Regions from separate parts of the Psychrobacillus sp. NPDC096426 genome, predicted to be linked through region 2. Evidence: riboswitches for the same ligand, from Rfam matches in the RefSeq annotation. Region 2 holds a riboswitch; the other holds the start of a gene.
The links. Region 2 has a riboswitch for cobalamin ahead of ACIQYS_RS12410 (ribonucleoside-diphosphate reductase subunit alpha). Riboswitches for the same ligand answer to the same signal wherever they lie in the genome.
Positions count from the first base shown of each region.

Region 1: it holds a riboswitch for cobalamin, as region 2 does, so the genes downstream of both, ACIQYS_RS21630 (ABC transporter substrate-binding protein) here and ACIQYS_RS12410 (ribonucleoside-diphosphate reductase subunit alpha) in region 2, are expected to answer to the same signal.

Region 1 is NZ_JBIWEX010000041.1:16,933-25,153, forward strand. Features, by position in the region: gene ACIQYS_RS21605 (bifunctional adenosylcobinamide kinase/adenosylcobinamide-phosphate guanylyltransferase) at 1-166, opposite strand, end outside; gene ACIQYS_RS21610 (pyridoxal phosphate-dependent aminotransferase) at 139-1,215, opposite strand; gene cbiB (adenosylcobinamide-phosphate synthase CbiB) at 1,202-2,161, opposite strand; gene ACIQYS_RS21620 (adenosylcobinamide amidohydrolase) at 2,164-3,633, opposite strand; gene ACIQYS_RS21625 (FecCD family ABC transporter permease) at 3,635-4,618, opposite strand; gene ACIQYS_RS21630 (ABC transporter substrate-binding protein) at 4,623-5,591, opposite strand; cobalamin riboswitch at 5,896-6,035, opposite strand; gene argS (arginine--tRNA ligase) at 6,268-7,935, opposite strand; gene ACIQYS_RS21640 (YwiB family protein) at 7,936-8,221, opposite strand, start outside.
Region 2 is NZ_JBIWEX010000013.1:55,060-63,280, reverse strand. Features, by position in the region: gene ACIQYS_RS12420 (DedA family protein) at 1-125, shown strand, start outside; gene ACIQYS_RS12415 (undecaprenyl-diphosphate phosphatase) at 135-962, shown strand; cobalamin riboswitch at 1,466-1,644, shown strand; gene ACIQYS_RS12410 (ribonucleoside-diphosphate reductase subunit alpha) at 1,823-4,048, shown strand; gene ACIQYS_RS12405 (flavodoxin) at 4,048-4,491, shown strand; gene ACIQYS_RS12400 (ribonucleotide-diphosphate reductase subunit beta) at 4,463-5,494, shown strand; gene ACIQYS_RS12395 (DUF418 domain-containing protein) at 5,777-6,979, shown strand; gene ACIQYS_RS12390 (VOC family protein) at 7,017-7,385, opposite strand; gene ACIQYS_RS12385 (DUF1697 domain-containing protein) at 7,667-8,167, opposite strand.

The sequences.
Region 1 (8,221 bases), on a different contig from region 2:
CTTCTTGATGTCTTTTGATACGCGCCTTCATTTCTCCGTCTACTGCCATTCCTGAAGCGATATACACATTTCGTTTTGCTTGTTCGTTCATTACGTAATGTTCAGCGAAGCTACTTTTTCCGCTTCGGACGCCACCTGTTATGAAGACAAGTTTCCCTCGAACCATGCGATCATCTCCTTTTGTAAATGCTCCATCTGCGCCTTTTCTTTCATGCCAACTCGAAACCATTTCCCTTCGAGCCCTTTAAAGTTTTCTGTATGGCGAAGGACGCATCCTTTTGTTAATAAATACTCAAAAAACACTTTTGAGCGAGTAGGATTCGGTAGTCGGAAACAAATAAAGTTCGTCGAAGAAGGTAATACAACACAGTTCCACTTTGCTAGAAAATCGGTAAACCACTCCCGCATTTCCGTTGCATAAGCAATTGCTTGCATACGATATGCCTCTTCCTTCAAACATTCTGCCCCTATCGTCGTAGCTACTGCATTACTATTCCAATGCGACAACCGAGAGCGAATATCCTTAACAAAGGCTTCGCTTCCGACTGCATAGCCGAGACGTAAACCTGGAATTGCATACATTTTCGTCATGGAACGTACGACGATAACGTTTGGAAAATCGTTTAAATATGGGATAAATGATTCTTTCTCATCGATAAAATCGAGAAAAGCTTCGTCTAAAATCACTTCACATTTATATCTTTTCGCATATTCCGCTATTTGCACTATTTCTTCTAATGGGATCAAATAGCCGGTCGGATTATTTGGCCTACAAATATAAATAACTTCCGCGATCTCTATTTCATCCAATACTTCGTTTAAAGGAAGCGCTCCAACTGCTATTATTTCTTTTGTGTACACGTTGTAAGGAGCAAGTGTCGCTTCGTATTCCGAAAAAGTTGGATGAACCAGTACTGCCCGTTTACGTTCATAACGTTTGGCGAGACTTGCGAATAGTTCTGCTGCTCCGTTTCCAACGATGATGTTACTAGTTGGTACATGGTGATAGTTTGCAGCAGCGGATAGAAAAGGCTCTCCATTAGGATCTGGGTATTTGGTGATTAAGCCAGCATAGGTCGACCATCTTTCCTTCACAAATGTTGGTGGACCTAATGGATTTACATTTTCACTATAATCAATTACTATTTCCGGCATGTTAATCCCTAGTCGTTCATATACATGATGGGCATTTGCCCCGTGATTAGGTAATGCCATACAAAATCCCTCCAATTACCATCATCCAAAGCCAAAATAGAAATACAGCTGTATGCAAATGCGAGATCGTACTTAGTATATGATTGGGTGATAAAGGAACCTCTCCACTTCCCATGCGGGCTCGGTCCGAAACAATCCCTTTATATGTATTGATACCTCCGAGTTGAATGCCAAGCTGATAGGCAGTCGCGGCTTCTAAATAGCCACTATTTGGGCTTGGATGCTTTTTCGCATCAAACCACCAGCCCTTCATACGCTTGTTAAATGGTAATGCACTTTCTTTTTTGCCCCAAAGCATAATAAGGTAGCCAGTCAAACGGCTTGGTATATAGTTCGCTACGTCATCGAACTTTGCAGAAGCATACCCGAAATCTTCATACTGCTCATTTTTATAACCAACCATTGAATCGAGCGTATTAATTGCTTTATATATCCAAAGCCCGGGAGCACCTGCAAACACAAAGGCATAAAAAAGTGGGGCCGTAATGCCATCACTAATATTCTCAGACACTGTTTCTACGACGCCACGTGTAATTTCTTGTTCATCTAACTTGTCCGTATCTCTTCCAACAATCCATGATAACTTTTCTCTAGCAGCGGGCAAATCGTTTGCAACTAGCGGTTTATACACATCCAATGCCGCTTCTTTTAAACTTTTTTGCGCTAGTCCCGACGCGATTAGTATACTTTCTACTGCGATTCCGACCAGCATATGAATGGAATACGCACTTACTAAAAGCGCAATCGTGACGGAAAATGTTATTCCAACTACGATAAATACAAGTAGAAACCCTTTCGCTTTCTTCGCTCTTCCTTTATTTAGCCAAGTGGTCAGTTTCGAAATAAGCATTCCGATCCATCGAACGGGATGTGGCCAATTCGGTGGGTCGCCGATTAATCTATCGAGTAGGAGCCCTATTGCTATAGCTATTATATGTGGACCCACTTCTATTCCCAGCCTTTTGCTTTTTTGTAAATTTGGATTGCTTCGACTGTACATTCATAGACGCCTAGCCCGATTTTTTTGCCAACTTCCGTAATAGGACCAGCATATGGAATATGTACTCCGTGTTGCGTTGCTGCAACTAGTACGCTATCTGTTGATGTTCCAGTTGCGATTGTGCCGGTGCGAGTATCTTTCACTTGTTCAAATGCAAGTGCTTTCGTTTTCGCTTCAGTTGCGGTAATTACTGCTTGAATAAACGCTTCTTCCGCTAATTCCCCATTTATTATTATCCACGTGTTAATTGTACCTATTGCGGGTAATGCTTCCACTTCATTAGCTTTTGCCACATCTACTGCATTGCCAACTCCCGCTGTCACCATGATGATGACGGAGCCGAAATCACCGTAGTATTGTTTTATGACGGCGTCTTCTGTATGCACTGCGGTCATCATTCCTACCGTTTCTGTTTCAGAATATCCGCGATTGGCAAGGTATTGCTGCATTTCCGTTTGTGCATTGTCAATATTATAGTGGGCATCTACTCTTCTATTTACAAACGTTCGGTACCAACCAGTCCCAGCATTTATTACTGCGGACGACCATGTTTTTAATTGATGCTCTGCTTGGAATACGACTAATTCATCCGTCACTTGAAAGTTTTCTGTCGTAATCAGTTTCTCATGACGCTGTTCTATTATATCCGGCAGTATCGTAATTTGAGGCTTCGGACGTTCCGGGTGTGGATTTGTGCTTACCCTGGCTTTATATACTGTTTCGATTTGGCTTTTCATTACTACTTCATGCGGTTCTCCGATGACTTTTACTTCGCCTTGATCCATTAATAGGAGTCGGTCACAGTATAGTGCTGCGAGATTTATATCGTGAAATATACTGATAATCGTCATTTCGTTTTCATTTGCTTGCGTTTTGATCGTATCAAGCAATTGTTTTTGGTGTGCAATATCTAAATGGTTCGTCGGTTCATCGAGTAATAGTATCGGGGCTGCTTGCGCAAGCGCTTGCGCTACAAATACACGCTGTTGCTCCCCGCCGGACAATAGATCTAACATGTGATGCTCGTATCTTTCTATCTCCATTTGTTTCATTGCCCAGGCAACAGCCGCGTCGTCTTCGTTTGACCAAGAAGCAAACAAGCCACTTTGATGGGGGTATCGACCGAGTGCAATCGTATCTCTTACGGTATGGGAAAAGGCATGACTATGTAGTTGTGGAAGAACCGCCATTTTTTTCGCAAGCTCTTTCGACGAATAAGAATTTAATGATTTACCATCTATTAGTACATTTCCGGATTCCATATGCAGTATTCCACTGATTACTTTTAATAATGTGGATTTTCCGCTCCCGTTTGGACCAAGGATTCCAAGCATTTCTCCTTTTCCAACATGAAAGGAGACATTTTTAACGATTAATTGGTGATCATATCCACCCGATACATTTTCCACTTGTAACATATCAAATGCCCCCTTTTTTTCGTTGTCTAAAGAAAATAAATGCAAAAACTGGTGCACCGATAAACGCTGTAATGACGCCAATAGGCAGTTCCGTCGGCGCAATAATCGTACGAGACACTAAATCACAAATGATTAATAACGCCGCCCCGTTTATAAAGCTAAGCGGTAATACATGCCGATTGTCTGAACCAAATAAAAGCCTCGTCATATGTGGAACGACAAGTCCGACAAATCCAATCGTTCCAGACACCGCAACCGCCGTTCCAGTAAGCATCGAGCCACCGATTAAAATCATCGTTTTTCTTTTCTTCACATCGACTCCTAAATGCTGTGCACGCTCTTCGCCAAACAGCATCGCATTTAACTCTCTTCTGTTAAACCACAATAAAAGCGTGCCAATAATCACAAAAGGTAAAGCCATTTGTACAAAGCTCCAACCGCGCATCGACACACTTCCTAGAAGCCAGCTAATAATTTGACGTAGCTCTTCCCCCGTAAGTGCAATCATTAATGAAATAACCGAGCCTAAAAAAGAACTAAAAATAATACCGGTTAAAATGATCGTTTCCATTTTCATCGCTCGATCGACTAGCTTTGCAAATGAAATAACAAGTAGCATTGTCACTAATGCACCGATCATACTGAAAACAGGCAACGTGAATATTCCTAAAAATGGCACCGAAATACCGAAAAAGAGCGTAGTCACGGCACCTACTGAGGCACCGGACGACACTCCTAACGTATAAGGATCGGCAAGCGGATTTTTTAACAATCCTTGAAACGCAGCACCTGCAATAGCTAGTGATGCACCAACTAGCCCTGCAAGCACAACACGCGGCATGCGAATTTTCCAAACAATATTGGACGCGATTGCATCTGCTCCCGTATCCCATAATGTGCTGATCGGTACCTTTACAGATCCGACCGATACACCAAGCCAAATTGCAACGAAAAGCGCAGCAACCGACAAGATGTAGCCGATCATGGCTTTACTCACTAAATACCTCTGGGTAAATTGCCTTCGCGATTTCTTCTAATCCTTCTGCAAGACGTGGACCTGTACGACTCGTTAAGTTTTCATCTACTTGTACAACCGCATCATTTTGCACAGCTGTAACCGTATCGAAACCATCACGAGCTTTCACACTCTCTACGATTCCATCTACATAACTATACATAACAATGATTACGTCTGGGTTACGACTTACGATTTCTTCCGGCGATATCATAAACCAGCCTTCTTGATCTGCTGCGATATTTTCTGCATTGACCATATCTAAAATTTCTTGCATGAACGTCCCTTTACCAGGTGTGTAAATTTCCGGAACATCTGAAGTTTCTACGAATACTGTTTTCTTCGTTTCTACTTTTGCTACTTTTTCTTTCACTTCTTCTACTTTTGCTTTCATATCTTCTACAATTTTTTGTGCCTCTGCTAATTTACCTGTAGCACGTCCAATTTGTTCGATTGTTGTATATGTTTGATTGAAGTCACCTGCATTCTTCACAACAAATACTTTCACACCAGCATCGCGGATTTGTTGTAAACCAGCTTCCCCCATCCCTAACATAGACTCGTGTGCAAATACGATGTCTGGATTCATCGATACAATTTTTTCAACGTTGAATTCCATTCCGCCAATTTTCTCTTTTTCTAGCGCTTCTGCTGGATAATTGTCAAAATCATTCACACCAACGATTTCATCATTTAACCCAAGAGCAAATAAAATTTCTGTATTACTTGGGATCATAGATACGATTGTTTTTGGTGCTTCTTCTAAGGTTATTTCATTTTCGACAGCATCCGTCATTGTTATCGGAAATTCTGTTTCTGTTACTGCTTCTTCTTGTTGGGCATTGTCGTTATTTTCGACAGGTGTTTCTTCTTTTTGTCCACATCCTACTAGGAGCAATACTGCTAATGCGGATGTCATCCATAATTGCCATAATTTCTTCATCTGTTATTCCCCCATTTTCTGTGTATATCAATTACGCCTCGGCATAATTGCGTCCAGATTTTGAATCGTGGCCTGCGTGATGCAGGTCAGTTAGCCGTTGTCGCATGGATGCGACGGTTTTAGGCTAACATCAGCCTAAGACTCCTTTCAAAATCTGTGACATCCGCCGGAGGCTTTATCTTCATTCACTGAATGAAGATAAAAAAACTCTCGTCCAGTTGAACGAGAGATAGAATAGGTATAAATCTGCTAGGTTTGCCATATGCCAAGCTGACTCACACGTAACCTATCCTCGTAGGCATTAAAGTGTTTACTCATAAAGGCAGGTTTTCTGACTCATGATAGCGGACTATCATATACAGTGGCGGGACCGTGCTGGATTTGAACCAGCTTCCCTTTTAACTTGCTAGGTTAGTAGCAAGCACCTTTATTTTCGAAATATTTTGCATGCATCGACTTAATTATACATGAAATAGATTTGTTGTCGACAGGGATTTTATTGGCACGAATTAAAGTGAAAATATCATTTTCCAACTAAGACGCTCATTTTTACAACTAAATATCTTGAAATTACAACTAAAAAAACCAAAATTACAACTAAATCATGAATTTTTACAACTAAATACTTTCCCCACAAAAAACACCCCGACCAGGGTCGAAGTGTTCAAAAGTAGTATTACATTTTTTCCGGAGCTGCCACGCCGATTAAACGTAGAGCATTGGCGATTGTTTGGCGAGCAGATGTTACTAGTGCTAGACGAGCGCCAGTTAGTGCTACGTTTTCTGCATCAAGTACTTTATCCGCATTATAGAAGCTGTGGAATGTTGCTGCAAGCTCTTGAATATAAGTTGCAACGCGGTGAGGCGCACGAAGTTTTGCTGCATCTGCTACCACTTGTGGGAAGTCACCGATTTTTTTCAATAAGTCTAATTCTTTTTCACTTTGCAATAACTCAAGTGAATCAGTTGATGCTTTCAACTCTTGCGTCTCAGCTGCGCGTAAAATTGAACAAATACGGGCATGAGCATATTGTGCATAATACACTGGGTTTTCATTCGACTGAGAAACGGCTAAGTCCAAGTCGAAGTCCATATGAGAATCGCCTGAACGCATGCCGAAGAAGTAACGCACTGCATCTAGTCCAACTTCTTCTACAAGCTCACGCATCGTTACTGCTTTACCAGTACGTTTACTCATTTTCATTTTTTCGCCGTCTTTATAAAGTTGCACCATTTGAATAACCGAAACTTCTAGTTTTTCACGCTCGTATCCAAGTGCTTCAATCGCCGCTTTCATACGTGGGATATATCCGTGGTGGTCTGCTCCCCAAATATTTATCAGTTGGTCGAAGCCTCGAACTAATTTGTCTTCATGATATGCAATGTCTGGCAATAAATACGTGAATGATCCGTCACTTTTGATAAGTACACGGTCTTTGTCGTCGCCAAATGTTGTTGAGCGGAACCAAGTCGCCCCTTCTTCTTCAAAAATATGACCATTTGCTTTTAATTTATTTAATGCGACTTCGATTTTTCCATCTTCGTATAAAGAAGTTTCAGAGAACCAGTTATTAAAGCCTACACGGAAATCAGCCAAGTCTTTTTGTAATTTAGCAAGCTCTACTTTTAAACCATGTGCACGGAACGTTTTATAGCGCTCCTCATCTGACATTTGTACAAATTTATCGCCATGCTCTTTTACTAGATCTGCCGCGATATCGATAATATCTTGGCCACGGTATCCATCTTCTGGCATTTCTTTTTCTAATCCTAATGCTTCAAAATAACGTACTTCAATGGAAACAGCTAAGTTATGAATTTGATTTCCAGCGTCATTAATATAATATTCACGAGCTACATCGTATCCAGCGAAATCAAGTACATTGCATAATGAATCCCCTACTGATGCACCACGCGCATGACCTAAATGCAAGTCACCAGTTGGATTTGCAGACACGAACTCTACTTGGATTTTTTCACCAGCACCTGATTTTGTACGACCATAATCCGCCTGTTCCGTAAGTACCGCTTTAATTACTTCTTGTAAATAATCTTTACGTACCGTAATATTCATAAATCCAGGTCCTGCGATATCAATTTTCTCCATCATGGTACCTGACATATCTAGGTTTTCTATAATAGCGTCCGCAATTTGACGTGGATTCTTTTTCGCAAGTTTTGTTAATTGCATCGCGATATTCGTTGCATAATCGCCATTTGCTTTATCTTTCGGTGTTTCTAAATGAATAGAAGGTATTTGTTCTTCTGTTACAAGTTCCGCTTTCACAATTGCTTGTTCAAGTGCGGTTTTGATCGATTGTTGTACTTTTTCTACTGCGTTCATTTATTTCGCCTCCGTATAAATTAGTTCTAATGTATATGTACCTGCGATTTCTTCATTGATTAAAAGCTCATATTCTACTAGGAAATGACCATCTTCGAAATCGAGTTGCTTCGTATTTGTTGTAATCATCATTATGCCGTATCCTGAATCGTAGCTTCCTGTTTGAAGTTCTCCTTTTATGAATGGCAGTCGCATTTTCACACCGCCGCTTCGGAGAATTAAAGCAGAATCGCTATTTAGCTTCACCGTTGTTTTTACCGCTTTTTCATTTTGCATTTCTTCGTAA
Region 2 (8,221 bases):
CAGCGGTCGGAGAGAATTGGGATCAAATCGTAGGGTATATGGATATTTACTCGAATATCGTGTATGCTATTTTAGCAATTGTAGGTATTGCATTTCTTGTTTGGTATTTTAAAAAACGCGACTAAGGAGATCTTATGGAACTTTTAGAGTTATTAAAAGCATTAATTTTAGGCTTTGTTGAAGGTATGACGGAGTTTGCACCTGTTTCATCCACGGGGCATTTGATCATTGTTGATGATATGTGGTTGAAAACGGAACAGTTTTTAGGGATGTATTCAGCTAATACATTTAAAATTGTTGTGCAATTAGGCTCTATATTAGCGGTAGTAGTAGTTATGTGGAAACGACTATTTAGTTTAGTAGGATTGTATAAAATAGAAAGTGAGCAATCGAGTAAACAGTTCAATTTGTTACATGTGATTGTTGGTATGCTTCCTGCGATTGTTTTAGGATTCGCTTTAAAGGACTTTATTGATGATAATTTATTTGGTGTAAAAACAGTTATATACAGCCTTGTAGCTGGATCCATTTTAATGATTGTTGCGGATAAGTTTGGACCGAAAAAACCGAAAATCGTTAGTTTAGATCAAATTACATATGCACAAGCATTTAAAGTAGGTCTTGTGCAATGTCTATCATTATGGCCAGGTTTCTCTCGTTCAGGTGCAACGATTTCAGGTGGGGTATTATTCGGGTTGAGCCATAAAACAGCGGCAGATTTCACGTTCATTATGGCAGTGCCAATTATGGCTGGAGCAAGCCTAGTGTCTGTTCTGAAAAACTGGGAGCAGATTAATATGGATGACTTAGGTTTTTATGTAGTAGGTTTTATAAGTGCATTTGTATTCGCGCTTATTTCGATTAAATTTTTCTTGAAATTGATATCGCGTATTAAATTAATGCCATTTGCAATTTATCGTTTGGTATTAGCGGCGGTGTTAGCAATTATTGTATTTACGTAATAAAAAAGGCGGACATTTTACAGATGTCCGTCTTTTTATGTCTTAGGAAAATTATAAAGTACACAAATGTGGATAATTCCCATAATGACAAAGGGTGCACCACTTTCTAGATTATAGTGCGTCTTAAGGAAATAACCGCTGGGATTTCCGCTTCAGACGGACGCTTTCCGCCGGGTGAGCGATGAGCCTTCACCGACGCTTAAGCGTACGATGTGAAGTCTCATCTTCTCACTCATCCGGCAGGTGTCGCCGCCTTCCGCTCCAATCCAAGGAATTTGCTAGCTAAGCTGTATCGCTAGTACTAAGGGAAATATTGCGCATTATTTTTACGACCACTATTCCTCATAGAAAGCTCGGAAAACAAGATACACTAAAGTCCACTTCTAGTTTTTAGTTGATCAAAAAATTGTCAAAATGATTCTTTGGATGCAATTGTTTCTTTCCTCTGTACATGTTTAAACACAATATGTTAGGCTATATAAATAAAAGAAACACAATATATAGTATGTGAACGATAATTAGGTACCGTTACGGTTTAAAAGGGAATTCGGTGAAATGCCGAAGCTGTCCCCGCAACTGTAAGTGTAGACGACTGTTGAAATAGCCACTGCGAGCAATCGTGGGAAGGACAACAGAAGGATGAAACACGAGCCAGTAGACCTGCCTTTTTGTCGTACGAAGCAACACTTTCTTCGGGGGTTGAGAGGTGGAGGCGAAGGACTCTTTCTTACTCATTCTGAAGGGATTGTCCTATTGTTTCCTACTTTACATTTTGAGCGATGACTCAGCCGAAGAGGCTAGGTCATCGCTTTTTTGTGGCCCAAGGAGCAAGCAGCACATTTAACTAAGGAGGAGACTATATGACAACTATATTAAACACAACAAAAGAAGAACTATTGCACCAACTAATAAACGAATTCGGAGAAGGAAATATTGCTCCATTAGTGAAAGTACATGAAAAATGGATAGCGAAATTTCCAGAAGGAACGACATCCGCATGGGCTAAGTCGATGTCGCTAGAAGCACTAAGCTTTTTAGATGAACAAGAGACGTACTGGACATTTGTCGCAGCGCGCATCCATTTGCAAGATGTTTATGAAAAAGTAGCAGCACAAAGAGGGACATCTCCGGACGGGGTATATGGAAAATTTGAAAGTAATGTACAAGCACTAATTTCTAAAGGGCTTTACGATCAACGAATTGCGGAGTCCTATTCATCTGAGGAACTCCAACAATTAGCTGAAATAATCGTGCCAGAGCGTGATTATTTATTTACCTATATCGGATTGAAAACATTGCTAGATCGATACGTTGCAAGAGACTTTGATAAATCCATTGTGGAGCTTCCACAAGAGCGCTGGTTGTTAATAGCAATGACGCTTATGAAAGACGAAAAAGAAAATCGTCTTGCTAAAATTAAAGAATCCTACTGGGCAATGAGCAGTTTATATATGACAGTTGCAACGCCGACTCTTTCGAATGCAGGGAAGCCTCATGGACAGCTTTCAAGTTGTTTCATCGATACAGTCGATGACAGTTTACAAGGAATTTACGACAGTAATACAGACGTTGCGACCCTATCAAAATTTGGGGGTGGAATTGGCGTATATATGGGAAAAGTAAGAAGTCGAGGTTCGTCGATTCGTGGATTTGTAGGAGCATCCAGTGGTGTCTTGCCTTGGATCAAGCAATTAAATAATACAGCGGTAAGTGTGGACCAGCTTGGACAACGTCAAGGGGCAATTGCTGTTTACTTAGATGTTTGGCATAAAGATATTTTTACATTTTTAGATTTGCGACTAAATAACGGAGATGATCGTCTTCGCGCACATGATATTTTCACTGGTGTTTGCTTACCAGATTTGTTTATGGAAAAAGTAGATGCACGGGAAGAATGGCATTTATTTGATCCACATGAAGTTCGCCAGTTAAAAGGTTATTCATTAGAAGACTTTTACGACGAAAAACGTGGCGAAGGGTCATTCCGACAAAAATACGAAGAATGCGTGAATGACTATCGCTTATCTCGCGAAACAGTTCCAGCAATCGACTTGATGAAACGAATTATGCGCTCTCAGCTTGAAACAGGTGTGCCTTTTATGTTTTACCGTGATGAGGTGAATCGAAGTAATCCAAATAAGCATGCAGGGATGGTGTACAGCAGTAATCTTTGTACAGAAATTTTCCAAAACCAAAGCGCTACTTCTTTCGAATCGATTCAATTAGAAGACGATATTATTGTCACTCGTCGTAAACCTGGGGATTTTGTTGTTTGTAACTTATCTTCTATTAATCTGGGACGAGCAGTTCCAGCGGATGTATTGGAACGCTTAATCAAAATCCAAGTGCGCATGTTGGATAATGTTATCGACTTAAATATGATTCCAGTTCCGCAAGCGGAGCGCACGAATGCAAGATACCGTGGAATCGGTCTTGGTACGTTTGGATGGCATCACCTACTTGCTCTAAAAAATATTCGATGGGAATCCGATGAAGCAGTAGAGTTTGCAGATAAGTTATATGAGAGAGTCGCTTTCCTAACAATCCAGGCATCAAGTGAATTAGCGAGAGAAAAAGGGGCTTATCCTTTATTTGAATGGTCAGATTGGCAAACAGGAGCTTACTTTGAAAATCGCCAGTACGACAGCGAACAGTGGAATGAATTACGCCATGAAGTCGCTACAAATGGAATTCGTAACGGCTATTTAATGGCAGTTGCACCGAACTCATCGACATCTATTTTAGCTGGAAGCACGGCAAGTATTGACCCGATTTTCCAAAAATTCTATTCCGAAGAGAAGAAGGATTACAAAATTCCTGTAACTGTGCCTGATTTGAATTCCGAGACGACATGGTTTTATAAATCGGCTTATTTCATTGATCAACATTGGACATTAAAACAAAATGCCGCACGTCAACGTCATATCGACCAAGGTGTTTCATTAAATTTATACGTGCAAAATACGATCAAGGCAAAAGAGCTGCTAGATTTACATTTAGATGCATGGAACAGTGGACTCAAAACGACGTATTATGTACGCTCAACTTCCGTTGAATTAGTCGATTGCGATTCTTGTTCAAGCTAATGAAAGCAATTATTTGCTATTTGAGCTACAGCGGAAACACAGAGGAAGTAGCGGAATTAATAAAGGACCAGCTTGAAGCAAGTGGATATGTTGTGGATATGTATATGGTAGGTTTCGGCACAGTGCCGGATCTATCCACATATGACAAGTTATTTTTCGGAACGTTCACATGGGATAAAGGCAGCATACCAGACGAAATGAAAGATTTTGCTCGTGAAATTGGCTACAAACCGGACGTTGTATACGTGTTTGGTTCCGGCGATACGCAGTTCGGAGGAGATGTTTTATTTTGCGGAGCTGTTGATAAGTTAAGAAATTTTTATAACAGTACATACGAAGGCTTGAAAATAGAACAATCTCCAAGAGGAAGCCAAGAAAAAATAGTAACTAAGTGGTTAGAGGGAGTCATTGAACATGGAAAAAGCAAAAACATTAGACCCTAGAAATCCTAATAAATCGACAGGAATTTTTAATGGCAAATCAAGTGGTATACTAAATTGGAATGATATCGCTTATCCACACTGGTATAAAATATATAAGCGATTACTCGGAAATTACTGGCAAGCAGACGAAGTGAATATGTCGAGTGATGTAAAACAATTTCCAAATTTAACAAAAGCAGAGCAAGAAGCTTATTTAAAAGTAATAGGTTTACTTGCAACACTCGATGCACCGCAAACAAGAACAGCATTATTAATATCTCTCTATGCAACAGATCCATCTGTCCAATCGATTATGGCGGTAATTGCACAGCAAGAAGCTGTGCATAACGAAAGTTATTCATACGTCTTATCTTCGGTTGTATCACTAGACGAGCAAAATAAATCATTTGATTTTGGAAGAACAGATGCGATTTTGTTGAAAAGAAACGAGAATATTGTTAAATACTATAATGAATTTGTGGAAAACCCTACAACTGAAAATATAGTCAAAACATTAACATACACGACATTATTAGAAGGATTATTTTTCTATTCTGGGTTTGCATTTTTCTACAATTTAGCGCGTTACAATAAAATGGTTGGTACATCCACGATGATCAGCTATATTAATCGTGATGAACTCGAGCACGGGCGCTTTATCTCCGAGTTGTTTAGAGCCACTTTATCTGAAAATCCCGAGCTTAATAATGAAGAATTAATTGGCTGGGTTTACGAGCAATTCGAGGAATCCGTAGAGTTAGAAATCGAGTGGTCTAATTATGTATTGAAGGATATTGAAGGAATCGACCTAGATGATATGCAAGGCTATATCAAATACCGTGCAAATAAAATGCTGCGTCTACTCGGGCTTAATGAAATATACCCTGAATATGTAGAAAATCCGATGAAATGGATTCGTGCATACGCGGACAATATAGATGGTACAAAAACGGATTTCTTTGAACAAAAATCTCGCCAATACGTAAAAGTGAATGCGATTGATAATGGATTTGATGATTTGTGATAAGAATAAGCGCTCTATCAGTTTAAATAACTGATAGAGCGCTTATTTCATGCCCAATCTTAACGGAAAGCCGACAATCGGATGATGAAGTGCGATTATCGTATAATAATCCACAATAATCGGATAATCCACCAGTTACTATATTACGAGAACCTAGGTTTATAGAAATGTATATGTTAAAGAATTATTTACAGTAACATCACAAAAAAAGTCAAAATTGTTTACTTATCCTCGTTATAATTAAATTAGTTCCAGACAAATTCTAGGAGGGTTTTAGGGGAAATGGAAAGAGTAAGATTAATAGATAGCTTAAGAGGCTTTAGTCTATTCGGCATATTACTGGCCAACATGCTGATATTTCAATACGGGATGTTTGGGAAAGATGAAATTTCTTACTTCTCGCTGTCAGATCTTGATACAGGAGCATACAATTTTATAAAAATAGTAGTAGAAGGCAGTTTTATGCCGATTTTTACATTTTTGTTTGGATATTCACTTATTAAACTGGTGGAATCATTAAGGAAAAAAGATGTTAGGGTGAGATGGCATTTAGTTAGACGGTTCCTCTTGCTTATGGTACTTGGCTTATTACATAGTATTTATATTTGGGAAGGAGACATTTTATTTTTCTACGGATTAATGGGTTTCTTTTTATTACTTTTCATAAACAGGAAGGTAAAAACGCTGATCATATGGGGGGCTGTTTTATTTCTTTTAACGAGCGCGATGAGCTACGGGGTGTTGGAAGAAACGAAAGAAGAGGCAGAAAAACTTTCGACTTACATAAATAAAACAAATGATATTTATACAAACGGCACTTATTCAGAAGTTTCTTATCATCGAAATAATGAGATGCCACCTTTAATTGAGGACAAATTCTTTCTAATTTTCGTTATGATTTTAGCTCCATTTGTAACTGCTCCACTATTTCTATTTGGAATGGCGGCAGCAAAAGTTAACTTGTTTACTAGACCTAGTTCGGAACAAAAAAGGTATAAGATAGGAGTAGTACTATTGCCAATTGGTATTGCGTTAAAAGGTGCTAGTGTACTTCTACAAGAAAATGCTTGGTCTGGAATCTTATTAAATGTTGGTGCCCAGCTTCTTTCTGTTGGATATATATCTCTATTTGCACTTCTATTTGTCGCGTTCGCCTATTCGAAGGTATTTCTCGCTTTTGAAAGTGTCGGTAAGCTTTCTCTTACGAACTATATCATGCAAAGTGTTATATGTACGACCATCTTTTATGGTTATGGTTTAGGATTGTTCGGAGACCTCGGAATGTTAAATAGTATTATTCTAGGGCTTGTAATTTTTGCATTACAATGTGTGTGTAGTTCTCTATATTTGAAAAAAATAAGAAGAGGTCCACTTGAGATAATATTAAGAATAGGTACAAACTTTTCTTGGAACGGTGCAGTGAGAAAGAGAAAAGCAAGTTTAAAAAAATCAAAGAAAATAGAGCTTGAAAACACCTTGGCTTAATTGAGACCAAGGTGTTTTTTCTGCAAAATATATCGAATTAAATCCATTCTAGAATTTCTATGCGGTTACCAAAAGGATCATGTACATAAATTCTATTGGCTCCCGGTAAATCTTTGTCCACGATGTAACTGACTTCATTTTTAGTTAAATGCATTTTCAATGCCTCTAAGTTGTCTACTTGAAAAGCCGGATGGGCTTTTTTAGCTGGTGCGAATGGTTCTTCGATGCCGATATGAATTTGATAATTTGCAAATGCAAACCAGACTCCACCTTTTTTTCTTAATATCTCAGGCTTTTCTATTTCTTGAAACCCTAGTATCCCACTAAAGAACTGTTTGGCTACTGTTTCTGAACCTTTAGGAGCTGCTAGCTGGACATGGTCTATTGATTTAAAAACAAACGACATTATAAATCCCCCTTGTTTTGTTCTAGATTAAGCTTAACCGAAATAAAGTCATTTGAAAATTTTATTATAATTATAGATTTACATAAATAAAGCTAATGTCTAATGGACTTTCCCATAAAAGGTATTATTTATTTTTACATTAAATGGTGAAGAGCATCTAACAGGGCAGTGAGAGCAATCAATTAATAAGAAAGAGCAATCAAATCTAGAATGAAAGCAACTAATTCAACAGTAAGAGCAACTAAAAAATGTTTCCACCCCTCAACAAGGTGGAAACCCATTTACATTTTCATCACAATCTTATTTACCGTATTCCGATTCCGCGCAGTAGAGGCCATACCAAGTTTTTTCTCAAAAAAAGCATTTGTATATTTGGTTTGATGATAGTTTTTCGACAGACTAATAATGACATTTCGACGATTCCATACGGCAAACTCATCGTCTACTAAACTATCTAATAATGCTTGTTGTTCGTCCGAAATTTCACGTTCTAAAAACATCACATACACTTGCTCTTTCAAGAAAATAGGATGCTGCTGAATCTCTTCTAGTTCTTTCTTTGACCGGACAACGACTGGTATATCAAAGCCGTACGTTTCACGAAGCACGTTTTCCAACTGCTGTGCGTCATAAGAAGCATTATCAAAAATCACATTCCCAGTTTGAATATACGTTCGCACATTTTCATAGTCCATTTCTTCAAATAGTAACTTCAATGATTTCATATCGACTTTATTCTTAGCACCCAAATTGATTCCGCGTAGTAAAGCAACAAACGGCACATTCATCACTCCTTATATAATATTCTGATTATTATCATATCGAATAAGAGTAAA